Regions from separate parts of the Actinomadura sp. 3N407 genome, predicted to be linked through region 3. Evidence: riboswitches for the same ligand, from Rfam matches in the RefSeq annotation. Region 3 holds a riboswitch; each other region holds the start of a gene.
The links. A riboswitch is a leader RNA that binds a small molecule or an ion and turns the genes downstream of it on or off. The one in region 3 is predicted to bind cyclic di-AMP.
Positions count from the first base shown of each region.

Region 1: linked by a shared signal. The riboswitch ahead of ACTWPP_RS36160 (M15 family metallopeptidase) and the one ahead of ACTWPP_RS14095 (NlpC/P60 family protein) in region 3 are both predicted to bind cyclic di-AMP.
Region 2: linked by a shared signal. The riboswitch ahead of ACTWPP_RS18250 (CHAP domain-containing protein) and the one ahead of ACTWPP_RS14095 (NlpC/P60 family protein) in region 3 are both predicted to bind cyclic di-AMP.

Region 1 covers NZ_JBQQBP010000019.1:96,182-103,768, forward strand. Annotated here, with positions in the region: gene ACTWPP_RS36135 (WD40 repeat domain-containing serine/threonine protein kinase) at 1-495, opposite strand, end outside; gene ACTWPP_RS36140 (WD40 repeat domain-containing serine/threonine protein kinase) at 496-2,469, opposite strand; gene ACTWPP_RS36145 (VOC family protein) at 2,711-3,112, shown strand; gene ACTWPP_RS36150 (hypothetical protein) at 3,197-3,568, shown strand; gene ACTWPP_RS36155 (MerR family transcriptional regulator) at 3,565-4,083, shown strand; gene ACTWPP_RS36160 (M15 family metallopeptidase) at 4,080-4,721, opposite strand; cyclic di-AMP (ydaO/yuaA leader) riboswitch at 4,728-4,914, opposite strand; gene ACTWPP_RS36165 (4Fe-4S cluster-binding domain-containing protein) at 5,100-5,564, opposite strand; gene ACTWPP_RS36170 (protein kinase domain-containing protein) at 5,713-7,587, shown strand, end outside.
Region 2 covers NZ_JBQQBP010000006.1:384,168-391,754, reverse strand. Annotated here, with positions in the region: gene ACTWPP_RS18265 (Ig-like domain-containing protein) at 1-540, shown strand, start outside; gene ACTWPP_RS18260 (M48 family metallopeptidase) at 554-2,041, opposite strand; gene ACTWPP_RS18255 (hypothetical protein) at 2,038-3,330, opposite strand; gene ACTWPP_RS18250 (CHAP domain-containing protein) at 3,370-4,218, opposite strand; cyclic di-AMP (ydaO/yuaA leader) riboswitch at 4,227-4,372, opposite strand; cyclic di-AMP (ydaO/yuaA leader) riboswitch at 4,519-4,718, opposite strand; gene ACTWPP_RS18245 (NlpC/P60 family protein) at 5,218-6,126, opposite strand; gene ACTWPP_RS18240 (NYN domain-containing protein) at 6,472-7,587, opposite strand, start outside.
Region 3 covers NZ_JBQQBP010000005.1:132,099-139,685, forward strand. Annotated here, with positions in the region: gene ACTWPP_RS14075 (type III pantothenate kinase) at 1-377, shown strand, start outside; gene lysX (bifunctional lysylphosphatidylglycerol synthetase/lysine--tRNA ligase LysX) at 589-2,082, shown strand; gene ACTWPP_RS14085 (LacI family DNA-binding transcriptional regulator) at 2,122-3,252, opposite strand; gene ACTWPP_RS14090 (LuxR family transcriptional regulator) at 3,634-3,864, shown strand; gene ACTWPP_RS14095 (NlpC/P60 family protein) at 4,291-5,337, opposite strand; cyclic di-AMP (ydaO/yuaA leader) riboswitch at 5,341-5,546, opposite strand; gene ACTWPP_RS14100 (amino-acid N-acetyltransferase) at 5,808-6,329, shown strand; gene ACTWPP_RS14105 (RDD family protein) at 6,334-7,152, shown strand; gene ACTWPP_RS14110 (RDD family protein) at 7,159-7,587, shown strand, end outside.

The DNA.
Region 1 (7,587 bases), on a different contig from region 3:
CGTGGTGGCGTCGGCGGTGCGGGCGATGCCGAAGTCGATGATGCGGGGCCCGTCGGGGGACATGATGACGTTGCCCGGTTTGAGGTCGCGGTGGACGAGCCCGCAGGCGTGGACGGCGGCCAGGCCCTCGGTGAGCGCCGCGCCGAGCCTCCGCACCGCATCGGGTGTGAGGGGGCCGTCGCGGGTGATCTGGTCGCGCAGGGACGGGCCGGGGACGTAGGCGGTCGCCATCCAGGGTTCGGCCGCGTCGGGGTCGGCGTCCACGACCTGGGCGGTGTAGAAGCCGCCGACCCTGCGCGCCGCCTCGACCTCGCGGGCGAAGCGGGCGCGGAAGCGGGTGTCGGCGGCGTGCTCGGCGCGGATCACCTTGACGGCCACCTGCCGCCCGCCCGGTGAGATGCCGAGGAACACCTGGCCCATGCCGCCCTCGCCGAGCCGCCTCTCCAGCCGGTACGGGCCGACGCTGGGGGGATCCTGTGGCCGCAACGTCTGCATCTACCGGACCTTCCAGATACGGACGGACTTGTCGTCCTCTCCGCCGCCGGCGGCGACGGTCGTGCCGTCGGGGCCGAGCGCCAGCGTGTCGAGAAGTTCGGTGTGCCCGGTCAGGACGGCGGTGGCCCGGCGGGTCGCGACGTCCCAGAGCCGGACGGTCCGGTCGAGGCCGCAACTGGCGAGGGTGGTGCCGTCCTTGCTGCAGGCCACCGCCCGCACCTCGTCGAGATGGCCGGTGAGGGTGGCGGTGATCCGGCGGGCGGCCACGTCCCACAGCGAGATCTCGTCGCTCCCGCCGCACGTGGCGATGAGGGCGCCGCCGCGGCCGAAGGCCAGCGACAGGGTCTCCTCCGTCGGGCCCCGGAACAGGGCGAGCCTCCGGCGGGTCGCCACGTCCCAGATCAGGACGGCGCCGCGTCCGTCCCCGTCGTCGCCGTACCCGGTGAGGGCGGCGGCGAGGGTCTTCCCGTCCGGGCTGAACTCCGCTTTCACGACGGTGTGGGGGGCGGGGTCGCCTTGCGGGTTCCGGGTGAGGGGGCCGGTGTCGTAGACGGTGGCGCGGCCGGTCTGGATGTCCCACAGGCGCACGTCAGGGTTTCCGGTGGCGAGCGTCCGGCCGTCCGGGCTGAACGCGACCGTGAAGACCGAGTACCGCTCGGTGCGGAAGGTTCTGATCTTGCGGCCGGACGCGACGTCCCAGAGCACGGCGTAGGGATCCACGTGCGCGGTGGCCAGCAGCCTTCCGTCCGGGCTGAACGCCGCCCCCCGCACCCGGGCGCCGTCGAGGGTGCGCAGCGGGCGGGCGGTGGACACGTCCCAGATGCGCGGTGCGTCGTCGCCGCTCGACCCGCTGGCCAGCAGCCTGCCGTCGGGGCTGAACGCGACCGCCTCGACGGCGCCGCCGTGGCCGGTGAGCGTGGCGGCGGGCCCGAGCTGCACGGTCGCCGCGGGGCCCCGGGTGCGCTCCCCGCGCCGCGCGGCGATGAGGGCGCCGGCACCGCCCGCGGTGGTGGCGGCGACGGCGCCCAGCAGCACGGCACGGCGGGCCACGCGGCGCTTGCTCGTGACATCGGGTGCGTTCCCGGCCTCCGTGGTCGCGACCAGCGTGCCGGGAGGCGCCGTGGGCGCCGAAGCGGCGGGGGGCCGGACCGGCGGGTCCGGCAGGGGGCCCGGCGGCGAGGAGGTGAGGTGGCCGACGAGCGCCGGGACGGCCGGGCGGGCCCGCGGGTCCTTGGACAGGCAGGCGGCGACCGCCCTGGCGAGGCTGACGGGGAGCCCGTTCAGGGGCGGATCCTCGTGGAGGACGCGGTGCACGACGGCCGGGACGGTGGAGGCGTCGAACGGGCCCTGTCCGGTGGCGGCGTAGACGAGCACGCAGCCGAGCGCGAAGACGTCGGCGGGGGGACCCGTGCGTTCGCCCCGCACCTGTTCGGGTGCCATGAACGTGTAGGTGCCGATGACCGCGCCGTCCACGGTCAGCGGGTCGGCGTCGGCGGCGCGGGCGATGCCGAAGTCGATGATGCGGGGCCCGTCGGGGGACATGATGACGTTGCCGGGCTTCAGGTCGCGGTGGACGAGCCCGCAGGCGTGGATGGCGGCCAGGCCCTCGGCGAGCGCCGCGCCCAGCCGCCGTACCGCGCCGGGGTCGAGGGGGCCGTCGCCCGCGATGCGGTCCCGCAGCGACGGGCCCGGCACGAACGCGGTCGCCATCCACGGCGCCTCGGCTTCCGCGTCGGCGTCGACCACCTGCGCGGTGTGAAATCCACCCACTCTTCGCGCGGCGTCGACTTCCCGGGCGAACCGGGCGCGGAAGTGCGGGTCGGCCGCGTGCTCGCCGCGGATCAGCTTGACCGCCACCTGCCGTCCGCCGGGTGAGATGCCCAGGAACACCTGGCCCATGCCGCCCTCGCCCAGCCGTCCTTCGAGCCGGTACGGGCCGACCCGGGCGGGATCACCGCGCCTCAGCGCTTCCATGACCGAGAGCCCCCAAGAGATACGTTCGCACCTGATCGATCAGAGAGATCATTCCAAGCGGCCGCCATCGGCGGAGGCACTTCGCGCCAAGATCTGGGGACGGTCGTTACCAGATCTTCCGCCGGTGGGTGCACATGGACACCGGTCGGAAACTCGCGGGCGCCGATGTCCGATCGGGCCCTCTCCCGTTCGTCTTGGAGGTGGAGAGCAACATCCGTTTCACGATCGGAAGGAGCGGGCCATGAACCCGACCCTCAACACCATCGACATCGTGGTGTCCGACATCCAGGCCTCGATGGACTTCTACGCCCGGCTCGGGCTGGCGTTCACCGTCGACGAGGCCTACCCGGACCACGCCGGCTGCGACCTGCCGAGCGGGCTCCACCTGATGCTGGACACCGAGAAGTTCCGCAGCTCCGCCCAGACCGGCGGATGGAGCCGCCCCTCCGGCGACCCGCGCAACTTCCTGGCCTTCCAGTTCGGCGACCCGGCCGCCGTCGACGCCAAGTACGCCGAACTCACCGGCGCCGGCCACACCGGCGTCCAGGAACCGTGGGACGCCTTCTGGGGGATGCGGTACGCCACCGTCCTCGACCCCGACGGCAACGGCATCGACCTGTACTGCCCCCTGCCCGCCGAGTAGACGGCCGCCCATTGACCGGCCGCCGGTACCCACATTCGATGGGGGGTTGCATCCGGTACCGGGGTACAGGCTTACCTTCGAGGTATGGAACTGGAACAGGTACGGTCCGGGCCGGGCGATGCGGGGTGGGCGCCGCGGGCGTGCACCCTGCCGACGGCCGAGCGGCCGTTGAGGGAGGCCGAGTTCGACGCGCTGTTCGGCGAGGCGGTGACCGAGGTGCGGCGTGCGGGGCCGGGACGCGTCGAGCTGGTGTTGCGTTCCGAGCCGGATGTGGCCGCCCGGGCGGCCGGGCTGGCGGTGCGCGAGACCGGCTGCTGCTCGTTCTTCACCTTCGCCCTGACGGCGGCCGGCGGCGCGCTGACCCTGGAGGTGAGCGTCGCCGGCCCGCACGTCGAGGTGCTGGACGCCCTGGCCGCCCGCGCGGCGGAGCTGGCGGGCCAGGGGAGCCGGGCGTGACCGGGCCCGCCGTCGCCGGCGGGTTGCGCAGCGGGCAGGTCGCGGCGGCGGCCGGGGTGAATCTCCAGACGCTCCGGTACTACGAGCGCCGGGGCCTGCTCGCCGAGCCCGAGCGGACGGCGGGTGGGCACCGGGTGTATCCGGCCGAGGCGGTGACGCTGCTGCGGGTGATCAAGACCGCGCAGCGGCTCGGGTTCACCCTGGAGGAGGTCGCCGAACTGCTGGACGCCGGGACGCACCGGCACCGCCGCGCCGATTCCGGGTTGCGGACGCGGGTGAGCGCCAAACTCGCCGAGGTCGAATCCAGAATCGTCGATCTGCGCACCATCGCGGGCACGTTGCGCCAAGCCCTGGACGCCGGGTGCGACGATCTGGTCGCATGCGCCGGGGAACAGGGCTGCCCGCTGCCGTTCGCCGACCTGGCCGTCGACTCCGGTGGCGAGGACACGAGCCCACCGGCCGCCGCCGCGGGCCCGAGCCGTCTGCTCGGGCCCAGCCGCCGTGCGGGTCGCTAGTCGTCCTGGCCGCCGTCGAACTCCCAGTGCCACGGTTCGTACGGGTTGCTGTAGGCCCAGGCCGGGTGGATCCAGCCGTACTTCTCGGAGTTGTCTTCCATCCACTCGAACTGGGGTGAATCGGCGTCCTGGACGCCGTCGCACAAGTCGAGGGCGATGCCGTTCCCGTGCTTGCTGTTGCCCGGTCGCGCGGCCATGCCCGCCGGCATGGTCTCGTACAGCTCCTGCTGCTTCTCGTAGCTGCGATAGGAGCTCCGCACGCACATCTCGTGGCCGAAGCGCTCCTGGTAGGCCGCGTTGAGCTTGTAGAACGCCACCGCGGCGTCGGCTCGCAGGAACTCGTCCCGCTGTGGCAGCGGGCAGAGCTCGTCGACCGGGATCCGGCCGTTGGGGTACCCGTGGTCCGTGGCCTCCGAGGGCTCGCAGTCGGCCGGCGGCTCGCTCGGCGCGTCCTCGGCTCGTCGGGAATCCGGTCGTTCGCCGCGGTCCGCCGAGACCTTCGCGGAGGCGGGCCTGCCGGGGTTCTCGGAGTCTCCGCCCCCCGGCATGAGGGCGAGGGAGCCGACAAGGGCACCGGCGAGGACGACGCCCAATACGGGTGGGGGGTATCCGTTCTTCTTGACGTGCCTGCCTGTCACGGCATCTGCTCCTTCCATGTCGCCTACCGGGTTAGCTGACGGATTCGGACGTGGAAGTCGCCCTACGACCCTTCCCGAACATGGCGAGAAGGCGTCGATTCACCCCTGCGAGGCGGCACAGGCCGGCCGGCCTGGACGTCACTCGCGCTGGTTCCCCGGCTCCGCGCGATCGCGGACTCGGCGTCGCCGCCTTCATCCCGAGCCGCGGGCTGAGGATGAGACGGACGCACTGGTCGATGGCCACGGCGCATGGCGGGCGCCGAATTCGGACAGAACCTACCAAAGGCTCAAGAGAATGCAAACACCCACAAAATCAGCAATGCCGCAGGTCGGACGGTGAGAGGGACGTCATCGACCGAGACCTGCGCGCGGTGGCGGCTAGACGGCATCGAGGTCGGCGGCCGAGTAGCGGGCGGTGAACAGGTGCATGGTGCGTGCGGGTGACCCGTGCGCTCCGTGCTCCGGGGGGCGGCCCGCCAGGAGTACGTCGACCCGGTCGCGCAGTGCCGTGGCGCCCGGCATCCGCACGATCTCGTCCCAGCCGTAACCGGTGAGCAGGATGACCGACAGGGAGGTCTCCTCCCGGACGCGGGCCAGCAGCCGGAGGACGGCGCGGCGCTGCCGGAGCGGCTCGTCGCCTCTGACCGTCACGCCCTCGATCCGGTCGCCCAGGGCGGCGATGTGCGCGAACGTCTCGTCCACCGTGACTCGGAAGCCGTGCCCCGCGGGTGCGGCGCCGGGGCGGCCGGGGCTCCGCAACCACAGGACGGCACGGGAGCCGGGGCCGCTGGTCTCGCTGACGCGCTCGAAGGCGCTGATGTGCAGCGGGCGCGGCCGGATCACGCGGCCGGTCCTCGCCGCGCGTCCGTCTGGCCCACCGTGATCGCTGGAACTCACGCCGTGATTACACTTCCGTCACGCCGGGACCGGTCCCGGTACGCGATCCCGGACGATGGTCGACGGTGAGTCCGGCGGCAGGAGGAGGACGGCGGTGGAGCCGCTTCGGCGTGGTGATCCGCACCGGGTGGGTCCGTACCGGCTGCTCGGCAGGCTCGGCGCGGGCGGGATGGGGGTCGTCTACCTGGGACGGTCGGGGGCCGGCCGGCCGATCGCCGTCAAGGTCATCAGGCGGTCGATGGCGGGGGAGCCCAGATACGCGGCCCGGTTCCGCCGCGAGGTGGACGCCGCCCGCCGGGTGTCGGGGGTGTTCACCGCGCCGGTGCTGGACGCCGACCCGGACGCGGCCGCGCCGTGGCTGGTCACCGCCTACCTGCCGGGGCTGTCGCTGCGCGAGGCCGTCGGCCGGTTCGGCCCGCTGCCGCCGGACGCCGTCCGGCCGCTGGCGGCCGGGCTGGCCGAGGCGCTCGCGGACATCCACCGCACCGGCGTGGTGCACCGCGACCTGAAGCCGGGCAACGTGATGCTGACCGCCGGCGGGCCCCGGGTGATCGACTTCGGCATCGCCCGGCCGGAGGACGCGACGGCCATCACCCGCGTGGGCGCGCCCATCGGCACGCCCGGGTTCATGGCGCCCGAGCAGGTCCGCGGGGAGAAGGTCGGGCCGGCGGCCGACGTGTTCTCCCTGGGCGCGATGCTGGCGTACGCGGCGACCGGGGCGGAGCCGTTCGGGTCCGGGCCGGCGCGGTCGCGTGACCTGCGGGCGATGACGGCGCACGCGGACCTGGACGCGATCACCGAACCCTGGCTGCTCGCGCTGATCGGGGCGTGCCTGCACGTCGACCCCGGGCTGCGTCCGTCCGCCGCCGCCGTGCTGGAACTGCTGGGACCGCCGGGTCGGGACGAGCCGTCCCTGCTGGGGGCCCGGTGGCTGCCGCCGGGGATCGCGGAGGAGATCGACCGCCGCACCGCCGAGGCCGAGACGCTGACGCGGCCCCCGGCCGGCGACGCGGCGGACCGGGACTCCGCGGCCGGGCAGGCGCCGACGGAGGATCCGGACGGTGCCGTCCAGGGCACGGCGCCCCCGGCGGAGGACGTCACCCGCCGGACGATCCTGGCCGGGGTGGGCGCGGGCGTCCTGACGGCGGGCGCTCTCGGGACGTTCGCGTGGCGGAGGACCCGCGACCGGAGCGACGGCTCGCGACCGCCCGGGGCGCGGCGCGCCGGCGCGCCGGAGGGACCGCCGCCCGAGGGACGTTCGAGGTGGACGCGCCGGGTGAGCGAGGATTTCCTGAGCCTCGCCACCGCCGGTGGGGTGCTGCTGGCGAACGGGAGCGAGAAGAACGGGGACGACGGCACCGGAATCGTCCACGCGCTGGATTCGCGCACGGGCAAGGTGCTGTGGAAGCGCGACGGAGGCTCCTCCGCGGTGGGCGGAGGCGACGTGACGTATCTGACCCTGAACGAGAGCAGGGAGATCAGCGCGGTCCGTTCCAGGACGGGCGAGGAGCTGTGGAGGCATGAGGTCGACTTCGACAGGCTCCCGAGCGGGGACCTGGCGGCCACCGGCCCGGTGGTCGTCTTCGGCCGCGAGGAGATCACCGCGCTGGACGCGACCGGCGGGGGGCGCCGCTGGACGTCCCGGGCGGCCGCCCGGTCCGGGCTCTCCGCGGCGGACGGCCTCGTGCTGGCGCTGTCGTCCGAGGCCCTGGTCGGCCTGGACGCGCGGACCGGGAAGACCCGCTGGACGTATCCGCTGGACTACGGCGACTACCAGATCACCGGCGACGGCATGGTCTTCGCCTGCGACCGGTTCGGGACGTTGCACGCGATACGCGCCGCCGACGGCGCGTCCGCCTGGCGGAGACGGAACGTCGGCGGCTGGGGCAGCCAGGTGGGCGGCGGGCGCTTCTACGTCGAAGGACGCGATGGCGTCGTGCTCGCCCTGGACAGCGCGACCGGACGGCAG
Region 2 (7,587 bases), on a different contig from region 3:
GTGAAGGTCAACGGCAAGAAGGTCCGCACCATCCCGACCAGCATGGGCAAGGGAGGGGTCCGCAAGTACACCACCACCAACGGCGTCCACCTGACGATGTCGAAGGAGGACCCCACCATCATGACGTCCGAGTGGATGGGGGTCAGCCCCGGAAGCCCCGGCGGATACAGCCTGACCGTGTACAAGTCGGTGCGGATCTCCGACAGCGGCGAGTACGTCCACAGCGCGCCCTGGTCGGTCGGCAGCCAGGGCAGCGAGAACGTCAGCCACGGCTGCATCAACATCAGCCCGTCCAACGCGAAGTGGTTCTTCAACCTCACCCAGCGCGGCGACCCGGTGGAGGTGACCGGGTCGGACCGGGAACTCGAACCGGACAACGGCTGGGGCTACTGGCAGCTCGGCTGGAAGGACTGGGTGAAGGGCAGCGCCCTGAAGCGGCCGGTCACGACGGCGCCGCGCGACGACGCCGCGACGGTGTCCGCCGAGGAGGGCGACCAGTCCGGGACCGGGCGGGACGGGCGGCAGGCGGAAGGCGACTGACGGCCTTCGCCGCTCAGTCCGCCCCTGGCTCCAGCGGCGGCGGCTCCTGGACGTGGTTGATGCGCGCCCACTCGCGGGCCACGGCGATCCTGTCGGGGCCCGGCGGGTGGGACAGCCACAACAGGTATTCGAGGGCGTCCGGGGTCAGGTCGGAGATGTTGCGCACCGACAGCTCGTGCTGCATCGACACGAACGTGGCCGGGTCGCGGGTGAGGTTCAGCGCGTGCACGTCCGCGCGGGCCTCGATCTGCCGGCTGACGAGGTTCTGGACGGGGGCGCCGATCTGCGTCCCGGCCGTGATGAGCGCGAGGACGAGCGCGATGGACCGCGGATCCGCGGCCCCGGCCCCGGCGCCGCGGCCGCCCGGGCGGTGTCCGGGCGGCGCGGTGGAGGCGGCGGGAGCGGCGGCGACCCCCGCGCGGCGCAGGAGGCGCGGAGAGGTCATCAGGAGGTGCAGCACGCACATGGACCCGGCGACGCCGAGCGCGCCGACCAGCGTGCCCCAGAGGACGTCGTTGCGCTTGGCGTGGCCGAGTTCGTGCCCGACGATCGACTCGATCCGCGCGGGCGGCGACTTCAGCAGCGTGTCGTACAGGACGATGCGGCGCGTGGAGCCGAACCCGGACACGTAGGCGTTGAGCGCCGTCGTCCTGCGGGACGCGTCGGCGACGAGGACGTCCTCGACGGGCACGCCGTCCCGTTCGGCCATCGCCAGCAGGTCGCTGCGCAGGCGCCCCTGCTCCAGCGAGTGGAACTTGTTGAAGACGGGCTCGACGGCGATCGGGTAGATGAACGAGACCAGGACGACGAGGAGGAATCCGCCGGCGGCGGCGCCCGTCCACCAGTAGCGCGGGAAGCGGCGCACGACCGCGTACAGGAGCAGCAGGGCGACCGTGTAGATGACCCAGGTGACGCCGAGGGACTTGAGCTGGTCCACCAGCCACGCGGGCCAGCTCTGCGTCGACAGCCCGTACCGGCGCAGCACCGACTCGCTCCAGATGTCGAACGGGAGCCCGGCGACGCGCAGCAGCGTCGTCAGCGCGACGGCGCCGAGGACGACTCTCACAGACCAGTGCCGCAGGCGCTTCGGGGGGTGCTGGGGGTCGTCCTCCTTCGAACGGGGAGGCCGGCGGCGGAGGGGGGCGGTGACCCAGCCGATGAACCGTGCGCCCAGCGGTGTGAGACCCAGCGCGAGGATCAGCCCCAGGCCGACGAGGAGGCCGGCGTAGGCGGGCGGGTTGATGGCCGAGTCGAACGCCCGGGAGCGGGCGATCTCGGCGGGGGAGAAGTCCAGCGCCGGATCGGCCTCCACATGGCCGCCCGGAACCCGATCGGGGAGCGGGCTCCACGGCGTGCTCAGGGCGAGGACGGTGCCGAGCGCGGCGAACAGCGCGGCGGCGGCGACGGCGGCGGCGATCCGGGGCCGCCGCATGCGGGCGGCGTCACCGTCCTGGCGGGCGCCGGGCTCGCCGCGCCTCTCGTCCGCCTCGGCCTCGCTCATGTGAGTTCCCTCTTCAGGTAGTCGCGCCACAGGGCGGTGAAGCGGTCCCGGGTGAGTCCCAGCACGTCGCTCAGCGCTGCGGCCTCCGGGACGCGCCCGGCGGCCCGGTAGAGCCGCACGAGCGTCGCCTCACCGTACCGGTCGGCGACCATCCGGCAGGCGAGCCAGGCCTCCTGGTAGGACTGGGAGAGGCGCGCGGACCCGCCGGAGAACGCGGCCGCGGCGGGCAGCGCGGACGGGACGCGTCCCGCGGCCACCTCGCGGCGCAGCTCGCCGGCCGCGGACCGGACGCCGATCTCCGTCCGGAGGTAGCCGACGTAGTCCGCGAAGCCCTCGATCAGCCACAGCGGGGTCGCGCGGTCGCGGGCGCCGCCGGTGGCGACATGGGTCAGCTCGTGGGTCAGCACCACGTCGCGTCCGAGGTCGTTGAGGCGGCCGAAGGTGGCGGGGGAGACGACGACGCGGTCCTCGCCGCGGCCGTCGCCGGCGGACGGCGTGACGGTGGCGAGGGCGGCGATGTCGCCGAGGCTCTGCCCCGGACCGGCGAGGGCGGAGGCGAGGCCCGCGTCGGCGGGAACGAGCGCGACGACCCGCCGCGCCCATCCCTTGCCGACGACGCCGGTGACGACCGGGACGGCCGCGTCCAGGCGTTCCGCGATCTCTTCCAGGCGGAGGGCCCCGGTGGCCGCGGTGTCGCCGATGACGAGGCTCGCGCGGCCCTTGACCACCGTCAGGGGGCCGCCGTCCCAGATGGCGGCGTCGTCCGCGAATCCATGCGACGACCCGTCGCCGACGATCGTCCAGATGCCGGAGCGAGGGGCGAGCGTCAGGTAGCGGGTGCGGACGACGTCACCCCGGTCGAAGCCCCGCAACCTGGAGCGCACTTCCACGCGGACGACCGCGACACCCTTCTCGTCGTCCGTCGCCTGGGTGACGACTGCGCGTTCCTCCCAGCCGGCCAGCGGGAGCTCGCGGAGATTGCCGTACAAGCGGGACTGGGCGTCCTGGAACGCGGCGGGCGCGGAGGCCACCGTCGCGAGGAAGGCCGTCCGGTCTCCGTCCTGCACCGCCCGCGCGCGGTTGGCGAGGACGGTGACGGCGTCCGCGGGCCGGAACGTTCCGGCGGCTTTGGTCGCGCGGGCGGGCGGCGTCCCGTCGTCGCCGGACCGCGTGCCGAGGAGTCCCGCGCCGGTGCCCAGCAGCACGGCGGCCCCGCCCGCGCCCAGGGCGAGTGCCCTGCGGCGCGTGACGGGGCCGCCGTGTCCGGCCTGACCGGGACCGTCCTCCATGCGCGTGATCCTATGCAGCCGGGGGAGGGGGAAGGGACGTCAGGACTTGTACTCGGGGTAGCCGTAGCCGACGACGGAGCCGGTCGAGCGCTGCCTGACCCGGACGGCGTTGTCGGTGTTGCCCTCGACCGCCTCGATGGTGCCGTCGTCGATCTTCTTGGTCACCATGCCGACGTGGACGATGTCGTCGATGTCCTTGCCGCCGTTCCAGGCGTAGAAGACGATCGCGCCCGGCTTCGGCTCGGTGCCCCAGCGGCCCTGGTCCCGGAACCATTTGGCGTGGGCGATGGTCCAGGCGTCGCTGCCGATCTGCTCGGTGAACCCGAGCTGGTCGCCCACCCACGAGATGAACATGTCGCACCAGGCGGCGTCGTCGTACGCCTGGACGGAGCCGCCGTCGCGCGCGACGGTCTCGTCGGCACGGGAGTTCTCCACGTACCACTGGTTGAACTTGGTCGCGCCGCTGCCGTCCTCCGCGATGCCCACCTGCGACCTGGCGAGCTCGATGGCCTCGTCGGCGGTGGGCCGCGAGTCCTCGGACGGCTGCTTCGGGGCGTCGGACTCCGGCTCGTCCCTTTCGGGACGCTCGGCTTCCTTGCCGCCGTCCGCGGGCTCGTCCCGGTTCTCGTCCTTGGAATCGGACCTGTCCTTGGACGAGGACTTGGAGCCGGACTTGGACTTGCCCGCGTCGTCGCCGGCGGCCGGACCGGCCGCGGTGGCGTGGGTGGGAGCGGAGGCGAACGGCAGGACCGACGCCTGTGCGGTGGCCGCGGCGGTGCCGAGAACGGCGGCGCCGACGATCACGCCGCCGGTCGTCCGCCACGTGAGGGCGAGAGTGCCGGGTTTGCGGTGCTTGCCCGGTGACTTCTTGCGATGCGCGCCTGGCATGGGGGATCTCCTGACTTCCATGCCGCCTACCGGGTTAGCTGACGGGTTCGGGCGTGGAAGCCGCCCTACGGCCCGCTGGGCGGGCCGATTCACCCCGAAGGACACAGTGGGTCCCCGGCTCCGCGTTCTCCGCGCGTCTGGGCGCGGTGAACCACGGACTCGGCGGTGGCGGCCCGGGGGCGGGCACGCCGGTTCGGATGGGGGGCTCCGCCGGGCGAGGGCGCCCGCACGGAGTGAAGGGGGAAAGCGGGCGTGGCCGCACGAGGGCGGCCACGCCCAGGTAACGCTGCGGTTTTCACTCCTTCGTCTTCCAGACGCCTACCGGGTTAGCTGACGGGTTCGGGCGTGGAAGTGGCCCTACGGCGGGCTCTCACCGTTCGGCGGGGAGAGACGCACCGATTCACCCCGGGTGCCGGAATGCCCGTCCAGGGACGGTCCCTGGACTCCGGCGGATGTGGGTCCCCGGTTCCGCGCGTCGGCGGATTCGGCGCTGCCGCTGCGATCCTGGGGGCGTGATGGGGCCCGTGCGCGGGACCTGTCTCCCGCGTGCGAAAGAGCGGCGCCTGATGTTGTGCGTGCGGACGGCGGCCCGTTTGCGGGGACCGTCCTGGGCCTGACCCGTGGAATCCGCCGTGGCAGCGCTCTCAGCGCCATGCACGCTGCGGGCGTGCGCACGGTGGGGCCGGGGCCGGCCGGGTCTGCTGGAGACCGTTTGCGGCACCCGTCGGGTGCCGGAGGCGGCGCGTGGATCGTGCCGCCGGGGGGAGCGGCACGTGGCTCGCGCCGCCGTCACGCGGCAGCTGGATGTGCCGCGTGGGGCCGTGGCGCCTGGTGAGCGCCTCGGGACCACGGCGTCTGGAGGGCGCCGTGAGTGGTGACAACGTACCAAAGCCCCAACAGATGGCAAACCCCCCCAAAATCAACAACGGACCAGGTCAAGCCCGGTCCGTTGTCGAAAGAGCTCCGTCACGCCCGTCGCGGGCGCTCCGGGGCGGGGCGTCAGGGGCGCCCGGCGCCGTAGTAGTTGTTCAGATAGTAGCCGGAGGTGATGGTCACGACCTCCACGTTCTTCCCGGTGCGCGGGGCGTGGATCATCTTGCCGCCGCCCACGTACATGCCCATGTGCCCGAGGCCGCTGAAGAACACCAGGTCGCCGGGCTGCAGGTTGCTCTTGGACACCCGCTTGGTGGCGGCGTACTGGGAGTGGGTGGTGCGGGTGATGCTCACGCCCGCCGCCGCCCACGCCTTCATGGTCAGGCCGGAGCAGTCGTAGGAGTTCGGGCCTTCGGCGCCGTACTGGTACGGCTTGCCGAGCTGGGCGTAGGCGAAGTTGAGCGCGGTGCGGGCCGAGCCGCTGGCCGGGCCGTTGTAGGTGCCGCCGACGCTGCCCGAGCCGCCCGACGAGGTTCCGCCGCCGAGCCGCCGCAGCAGGGCCTTCTGCTTGGCGACCTCCTTGTCGAGCTTCTTCTTCTGCTCCCGCAGCTCCTTGGTCTTGGCCTGCACGTCCTCGTAGGAGGCCTTGGCCTGCGCCTCCTCGCGGCGGAGCCGCTGGGCGGTCGCCAGGAACTGGGTCAGCTGGGAGCTGCGCTCCTGCGACAGGTGCGAGAAGACGGCCGCCTGGTCCAGGATCGCCTGCGGGTCGTTGGTGCCGACGAAGCCGGTGACGTTGTTCGTGTCGCCGTTCTTGTAGGCGGCGGCCGCCATCTGGGCGATCTTGGAGCGCTGCTCCTCGAAGGCCGCCTGCTCCTCCTTGCTCGACTTGCTCGCGATCGTGTACTTCTTCTTGGCGATCTTGAGCTTCTCGTTGAGCTGGTTGAACTTCTCGACCTTCTGGCCCATTTCCTCGGCGAGCTTGTCGAGTTTCTTCTGGACCTGTGCTCTGGTCGGCTGAGGGTCGGCGTGCGCCACCACCGGAGGAGACGCGAGGGAGACCGTCAGCGTGAGGCACGCGACGGCCGCCAGGCGACGGGAGGCGCCTCTCTTGGCCGAACCTCCTCGCCGGTCGCGCTCATGCGCTGCTTCCCCGATGAGATCATTGGCCACGGTCGGTTTCGCCCCTCTCGTCCACGACGTCAGCGGATGACATTAGCGATACGCAACAACCGTCACAACCGGTTCATCACTCTTTAGTCGCCTTCAATCGAAATGATGCGCTATCCGTGTCGGTAAGATCACGGAGCGCGAGGCGTGCCTCATGGCGGCCTTGAGACCGCGGCCTGACGGCGGCCCGACCGCGGCCGCCGCGCAGCCGGGCTAGGAACGGCCGAGGCGGCGCAGCAGCAGCGTGGACGGGCAGGGCCGGGCGTTGGCGCGCCGCGCCGCGTCGGCCACCTCACGGTCGGACGAGACCACCACCACCGCGCGGCCCTGCGGCTCCGCCCGGACCAGCTCGCCGATCAGCTCGTCGGCGGTCTGACCGGGACGGCTGAACAGCACCCGGACGCCGCGCGGCGCCGCGATGGCCACCGGCGCGTCCAGCTCCGCGCCGTCGAACACGCACGTCACCTCCGCGCGGGTCTGCGCCGCCAGCCCGCCGAGCCCCGACAGCAGCCGGCTGCGCTGGTCCGCCAGCGGCAGCTCCCCGTACCCGGTCTTGGTGACGTTGTAGCCGTCCACGATGAGGTGCACCCGCGGCAGGGTCAGCAGCCGGTCGAGCAGCTGCGGGTCACTGTCGGACAGGGCCCGGCCGGGCAGCGCGCGGTGCGCCTGCCGGTCGGGCTCCAGGCCGCCGACCGCGTCCGCGGGACGGCCGATGGTGGAGGGCAGCGCCAGCTCCCGGCGGACGCCCTGCGCCGCGTCGAGGAGCGTGTCCAGCAGCATCCGCAGCCGGACGTCGTCGACGTTGCGTCCCTCCCGCGCGGCCCGCTTGGCGGCCTCCGCGGCGGCCTCGGCCTGCGCGGCGCGGGCGCGCAGCCTGCGCAGCTCCTTCTCGGACGCGGCCGTCGACTCGCGCGCGGCCGCCTGCTCGCGCTCCGCCTCCGCCGCGACCGCGCCGGCGCGCTCCTCCGCTGCCCGGAACCTGACGCGCGCCTCGTGCAGCTTGCGGCGCAGCTCCGCCACCTCGGCCTTGGTCTCGCGCAGCTCGGCGCGCAGCCGGTCCACCTCGGCGCCGCGGGCGCCGCGGGCGGCGGCCAGCTCCTCTTTGAGCGCGGCGACGCGGCGCTCGGCGGCCTCCTCCTCCGAGGCGGTCGCGGAGCGGTCCAGCTCCTCGCGGGCGGACTCGACGAGGTCGGTCCAGCCCTCCGGGCGCAGCAGGTAGGCCAGCACCGCGACCCGCACCGGATCGGCGGCCGGCGGCACGTCCCCGCCCTCGACCACCTCGACCAGGTCGGCCTGCGCCTCGCGCAGCGGTTCGGCGACGCGCCGCCG
Region 3 (7,587 bases):
CCACGTTCGACGCCGTCTCCGCGAAGGGCGAGTACGTGGGCGGCGCCATCGCCCCCGGCATAGAGATCTCAATAGACGCACTGTCGTCGCGCGGCGCCCAGCTGCACAAGATCGAGCTGGTCAGGCCGCGCAACGTGATCGCCAAGAACACCGTCGAGGCGCTGCAGTCCGGCATCATCTTCGGCTTCGCCGGGCAGGTGGACGGCATCGTCGAGCGCATGTCCGAAGAACTCGCCGAGGACTCCGAGCAGGTCACGATCATCGCCACCGGCGGCCTCGCGCCCCTCGTCCTGGAAGAGTCCCGCAGCATAGACGTGTTCGAACCGTGGCTCACCCTCATCGGCCTCCGCCTCATCTACGAGCGCAACACGCCGTAGCTCGGGGATGTGCGACCACATCAGCCGGTGCCTCGGCCACATGGCGACCTCAAGCGTCGCGATCGCGTGCGAAGCCGGTTTCGAGCCTGCGAGAAACCGATCGCGCAGCGAGCCTTCGGGCGAGTCGGAGCGATGCAGCGATCGCCGCGTTGCCCGCCGAAGGAGGGCGCTCCAGCGCCCGACGCCAAGGGCGACGCAATAGGCTGGGCAGGTGACTGACGAGACCTTCGACGAGCTCCCGGAGCAGATGCGCGTGCGCCGGGAGAAGCTCGATCGGCTCCGCGAGAGCGGAATCGACCCCTATCCGGTGACCTTCCCGCGGACGGCGACGATCGCCGAGATCCGCGAGAAACACCCGGACCTTGAGCCGGGCACCGAGACGGGCGAGAAGGTCGGCGCCACCGGACGCGTCATGCTGGGCCGCAACACCGGGAAGCTGTGCTTCGCCACCATCCGGGACGGCTCCGGCGACATCCAGGTCATGCTGTCCCTGGCCAAGGTCGGGCAGGAGCAGCTCGACTTCTGGAAGCGGGAGGTCGACCTCGGCGACCACGTCGGCGTCGAGGGCGAGGTCATCACGTCCCGCCGCGGCGAGCTGTCGATCATGGCGGACCGGTTCGCGATCACGTCCAAGTGCCTGCGTCCGCTGCCGGAGAAGCACGCCGGGCTGACCGACCCGGAGGCGCGGGTCCGGCAGCGGTACGTCGACCTCATCGTCAACGACGAGGCCCGGAAGATGGCACGGCTGCGCAGCGCCACCGTCCGCGCGGTGCGGGACTTCTGGCACGACGAGGGCTACCTCGAGGTCGAGACGCCGATGCTGCAGCCGATTCACGGCGGCGCGGCGGCGCGTCCGTTCAAGACGCACATCAACGCCTACGACATGGACCTCTACCTGCGCATCGCGATCGAGCTGTACCTGAAGCGGCTCGTCGTCGGCGGCATCGACAAGGTCTTCGAGGTCAACCGGAACTTCCGGAACGAGGGCGCGGACTCCACGCACAACCCGGAGTTCACGATGGTCGAGGCCTACGGGACGTACCTCGACTACAACGACATGGCCGACCTCACCCAGCGGATGTACCAGAAGGCGGTCGTCGCCGCTCTCGGCACCACCGTGGTCGTCCATGACGGCGTCGAGGTCGACCTCGGCTTGGCGGAGTGGCCGCGGATCACGCTGTACGGGTCGGTGTCGGAGGCGCTCGGTGAGGAGATCACCCCGCACACGCCCATCGAGGACGTCCGTAAGCTCGCGGACGCCCGGGGCGTCTCGTGGGACCCCAAGTGGGGGCAGGGCAAGCTCGTCCAGGAGTTGTTCGAGGAGTTGATCGAGCACACCCTCGTCCAGCCCACGTTCGTCATGGACTTCCCGGTCGAGACGTCCCCGCTGACCCGCCGGCACCGCGAGGAGCCCCTCCTCACCGAGAAGTGGGACCTCATCGGGTTCGGGACGGAGCTGGGCACCGCCTACTCCGAGCTGGTCGACCCGATCGAGCAGCGCCGCCGCCTCACCGAGCAGTCGCTGCTCGCCGCCGGCGGCGACCTCGAGGCCATGCAACTGGACGAGGACTTCCTGCGCGCCCTGGAGTACGCGATGCCGCCCACGGGCGGGATGGGCGCCGGCATCGACCGCATGATCATGGCGTTCACCGGCAAGGGAATCCGCGAGACGATCCTGTTCCCGCTGGTCAAGCCCGAACAGTGATCGGGAGGCCAGGCGGCCCGCGCCGGGGGACGCGGGCCGCTAAGCGCTTTCTCGGATGACCAGGTCGGGCCGGAGCACCACCTGGCGGTGCTGGTGCGAGTGGCCCTCGCGTATTTCGGCGAGTGCGAGCTCGGCGGCCTCCCAGCCGAGTTCGCGGCGGGGCTGCCGGATGGTGGTCAGCGGGACGGCGGCGCTCGCGGCGAGCTCGATGTCGTCGTAGCCGATCACCGTGATGTCCTCCGGGACGCGGACGCCGAGCCGGCCGAACTCGTTGATCAGCCCGATGGCCAGCAGGTCGTTGGCGCAGAAGACGCCGTCGGGGCGCGGCGACATCGCCATGATCTGGTGCGCCGCGGCCTGGCCCTCGGTGGGGCTCAGCGCGTCCTGGATCAGGGTCGCGGGCTTCGCGAACCCCGCCTCCACGATCGTGCGGGCGGCGCCGTCGCGGCGTTCGACGCAGGGCTGCGGCTCGCGGACGCCGGTGACGAAGGCGATCCGCTCGCGGCCGATGCCGAGCAGGTGCGCGGCGGCGATCTCCCCGCCGGCGACATGGTCGACCTGGGCGGAGCAGACCTCGGACGCGTGGCGGTCGATCAGCACGACGCTCATCCCCGCGGCGCGGAGCCGGGAGGTGTCGCGGGCGCCGAGCGCGACGGGGATGATCAGGACGCCGGCGGCGCGCTGATCCTCAAGGAGTTCCAGCGAGCGCCGTTCCTTGGCGGCGGAGTAGTCACTGGACAGCCAGAGGGCGTCGTGGCCGGCCGCGTTGAGGGCGGCCTCGGCTCCCCGGGCGACGTCGGTCGCGTACGGGTTGGTGAGGTCCTCGACGACGACTCCGAACGCGCGGCGAGGCTCGTCGCCGAACTCGCCCGCGGTGCGGTCGGGGCCCCGGCGGAGCCGCCGCGCGGACTCGTTGCGGACGAATCCGAGCTCCTCGATCGCGGCGCGGACACGGTTACGGGTGGCTTCGGCCACGAGGTCTGGCCGGTTTAGGACATTCGAAACGGTCCCAACTGAGACTCCAGCACGCCTCGCGACCTCACGAATACTGGTCTGTGGCAACTCGCTCCTCGTCCCGCTCCGGGGGCGTTTCCCCAGGTAGTGGCGTTTATCACTGCGCACCGACAAATGATCTGTCACGCATTGCGACCATCCGGGCACGCATTGCACTGAACCGGCGCTTGACGGGCCGGATCCGGCCGCCTAGCGTTCCGAGCCGAAGCGTAGCTTGAAACGATTCACGATCTTGTCCGCGGCGGGATCTGGCGAGTCCAACGAGAAGGGGCGGGTGCGGATGGCTGGCGATCTCACCCCGTCCCCCTCGGCTGGCCAACGAGTGAATCGTCACCCGGAGTTCCCCCGAACGACCCCGCAATCGGCCAGGCGGCCACCTCCGGCCAAGCTCGTGAGACAGAAAAGGAACCCGATGATCTAAGTCCGGAAGGCTCCGGACCCGGCAACCCAACGCGCGTACAGATCGAGGCCCAACCCGTGCCTGTGCAGCGGACGGCTGCATCCCCGCGGTCATCACCACGGACGAGGGAGGACGGAGTGGACACAGCCACACTCGCACGTCGTGGCACCGACGATTTCGGGCTGAGCGAGGAGGAGATCCGGCTGCTCGCCCAGATCGCCAGTGGTGTCACCGCCGATGTGGCGGCACGCAAGCTGGAGCTGAGCGCACGGACCTTGCGGCGCCGGTTGCGGACGATCTGCGACCGGCTGGAGGTCAACACCCCTATAGAGGCCGTGGTGTGGGCGGCCCGAAGGCAGCTCATCTAGCTGTATCACCCCCTGACGCTCGCCTGGGGACGGCGAGCGTCACCAGGAATCCAGGTGGCGAACTCATCCGAACCCCGTCCGACCCCGCAGCGGCGGCGCCGGCGTCCTGACAGGTAGGTCCCTGGCAGGGGGCGTCGCCGCGGACGGTGTTCAGGGAGCCCGCCCGTGGATTCCTCTAAGCGCCCGCAAGCCTCTTCAACGCGCCCCCCGGCATCCGCTGCGGGCCCCGCCCGCCCTGGGTGTCCGGCCCCGGGCCCGCCGGGCCGTGCGTCTTGTCGGCGCGGGACTCTGCCGGTTCTGGGCGTCTCGTGGGGTTCGCGGGCGCTGCGGGAGCCCCTAGGCGACCGCGTACCGCGTGGGTGTTGGGGAGTGCTGGACGCGTCGTAGGGCGTCCTAGGGACGTGCGGGGGGCGTCTGGGCGGAGGGTCAGGCGACTCGGACGGCGCCGGCGTAGGGGCGTCCGGCCATTGGGGCGATCTTCACGACGTCACCGGTGCGGGGTGCGTGCAGCATCTTGTCGCCGCCGACGTACATCCCCATGTGGTGGAGGTCGGAGTAGAAGAACACGAGGTCGCCCGGCTGGAGCTGGCTCCGCGACACGTGGGTGCCCGCGTTCCACTGGCTGCCCGTGTAGTGGGGCAGGTTGATGCCGACCTGTTTGTAGGCCCACATCGTCAGCCCGGAGCAGTCGAAGCTGCTCGGGCCGGCGGCGCCCCACACGTACGGACGGCCGATTTTGCTCATCGCGTGCCGCAGCGCCTGCGCGCCCTTGCCGGTGCCGACGACGGGGAGCTTGGCGAGCTGCGTGGGGTCCTTTTTGACGAGCTTGCCGCGGACCTTCTCGTAGGTCTCGGTGACCTTCTTGCGCTGCGACTCCAGCTGCCCCCGCAGCTGCGTGACCTCCTTGGCACGGGAGTCGGCGGACTTGCGGGCGCGCTGGGCGGCCTGCATGGCCTGCATGAGCCCGAGGACCCTGGTGCTGTCCTGCTTGGCGAAGTAGTGGAGGGTCGCGGCCTGGTCGAGGACGGCCTGCGGGTCCTGGGAGGCCAGGAACGTGACCGTGGGGTCGGTGCCGCCCTGCATGTAGCTGGTGGCGGCCAGCGTGCTGACCTTCTCCCGGACGCTCTGCAGCGACTTCTGCTGCCGCTCGGCGTTGTCGGCGGCGACCTTGGCGGCGCGTTTGGACTGCGCGAGCTTGACCTTCAGGCCGTTGTACTGCTCGGTGAGCTTCTCCAGCTCGTCGGCGAGCTTGAGGGCCTTGGACCGCAGTTCCTTCGTGGACGGCTCGGGATCGGCGTGGGCCACGGGGACGGTGTGCGGCGCGATCGAAACGGCGACGAGCGCGCCGGCGACGGTCAGCGCTCTGGCGCGGAGGCGGCCCTTGAAGCGGAATCGGGCCGTCCGGCCTGGGGCCGGGTGTGGGGAGCGTGAACGCGCCGATGGTGAAAAGGGAGCGGGGCGCAATGGCTCCACGAATTCTCCTCTCCTCGTCCGCCTACCGAGTTAGCTGACGGGTTGGGGCAGGAGCAGCCCGTCCGCCGGTGCGCGCGGATCGACTCCGTGCGGGCAGCGGATTCACCCCTCACGGTGCGGGACGGGGGTGATCCCCCGGATGCTCCGAAAGTGGGTCCCCGGCTCCTCGGGGCACTGGTTGCGGCCCGGGGACTCGGCGGTTCGGCCTCAGTCCTACGGATGGCCGACAGCGCAGGACACTAACGGAACCCGCATTGGATGCCAACCAGAACAAGCGAAATCGCAGGTCGTGACAGGCCCTCGCGACGGAGTACCGGTTCCGTCCCGGCCGCCGCTGTGCTATGGCTCACTTTTCGCGGAGCCCGGGTGCAGGCTAGTCGCTTTTACCTAGTCACTTGTGCGCCGTGCGCGCTCGTAAGGGGGACGCCGCCACGTAGTGAAGGGATCGCGTTCGATAATCTCGCCTGTTTGTGGAGGTCGTGATCCGGCGTGCCCGTACCGCCGACGTTCAGGAGATCAGCGGGCTGGTCGACCTGTACGCCGGGTCTGGGCGACGCCTGCTGAAGAAGAACACGGTGAAGCTGTACGAGGACGTCCAGGAGTTCTGGGTCGCCGAAGACGTCCAGCACGGCACACCGGGCCCTGTCATCGGCTGCGGCGCCCTGCACGTGATGTGGGAGGACCTGGCGGAGGTCCGCTCGGTCGCCGTGGACAAGGGGTACGGCGGACGCGGAATCGGGCACCGCATCGTCGCCCGCCTTCTGGAGACCGCACGGGAACTCGGCGTGCGGAGGGTGTTCTGTCTTACCTTCGAAGTGGAGTTCTTCGCCCGCCACGGCTTCCAGCAGATCCTTGGGACTCCGGTGGCGCCAGAGGTGTACGAGGAGCTTCTCCGCTCCTACGACGAAGGCGTGGCAGAGTTCTTGAACCTCGATCGGGTCAAGCCCAATACGTTGGGCAACACCCGGATGTTGCTTCGCCTGGAGGACTGACCCAATGAGCGATTCCCCCAACCGCGGGCGGCGCTACCAGCCGCCGCAGGGGCAGGGTTCCTACGGCCCGCCGCCCCCGTACCAAGGTCCCCAATCGCAGCAACCGCAACAAGCGCAGCAACCGCAGCCGTCGCAGGAGCCGTGGCAACAACCCCAGCAGCCCCGGCAGCAGTGGGCGCAGGAGCCGGCGTACAACGAGACGTACGAAGCGTCCTATGACCAGTACGGCGGGGCCCAGGGCGGCGAAATCGCCCTGGCGCCCATCATCAGGCGGGCGGGCGCCCGGCTCATCGACAACGCGCTCGTCGCGGTCTTCGGCTTCGCCCTCGTCCTCCCGGTGACCATCGGTGCGTTCGGCCTGGGCAGGCCTGGCAGCGACACGGAGGACGAGGGTGGTGTGTGGAACTGGCCCATCATCTTCACCCTCTTCTGCGTCCTGTCGGTGCTGCCGTTCCTCTACGAGGCCGTCCAGCTGGCGATGTCGGGACGGACGCTCGGCAAGCGCGTCATGGGCCTTGGCATCGTCCAGGCGCGTCCTGCGGGTCAGCCGCTGACCATGACGCAGGCCATATGGCGCTCTGGGATCACTCACGTGGCCTACCAGATCGGCGTTTTCTTCTTCCTCGTCCTGGCGGTGATGGTGTGGGACTACGCCGCGTACGGGATGGTTCTGGTCTGGGCGGGTGCGCTGATGGCCTACCTCTGGGCGATCTGGGACCAGCCGCTGCATCAGGCACTGCATGACCGCTTCGCCGGCACGCTCGTCATCGATGAGCGGGTCGGATACGACGAGTACCACGAGTACGACGAGTACGCGGAGTAGGCCGCGATGGCGGCACCGCTCGCCGAGCCGGGGCTGCGCCTCAGGGCGCGCATCGTCGACACGCTCATCGTCGGCCTGCCCGTCATCGTCGTCGTCCGTGCGCTGGTGTCCGGCCACACGGTGGACGTCGTCGCTCCTCCCGCCGTGGCCGGATGCATGCTGCTGTACGAGTCGATCCAGCTCGCCCTGTGGGGACGGACGCTCGGCAAGCGCCTGGCCGGCATAGAGGTGGTCTTGGCCGCCCCCGGCGAACAACACCCCGGCGGTGAGGGTGGGGAGAGTGCTCGTTTGGGGTTTCCGCGCGCCGTTCTGCGTGCCGCGGTCTATTCGCTGCCGATCGCGGCACGCCCGATTCCCGTTCTCGGGCTTCTGGCGGGCATCTTCTGGGTGGCGAACGCGGGCCTGCTGTACGAGGGCACGCAGCGACAAGCCCTC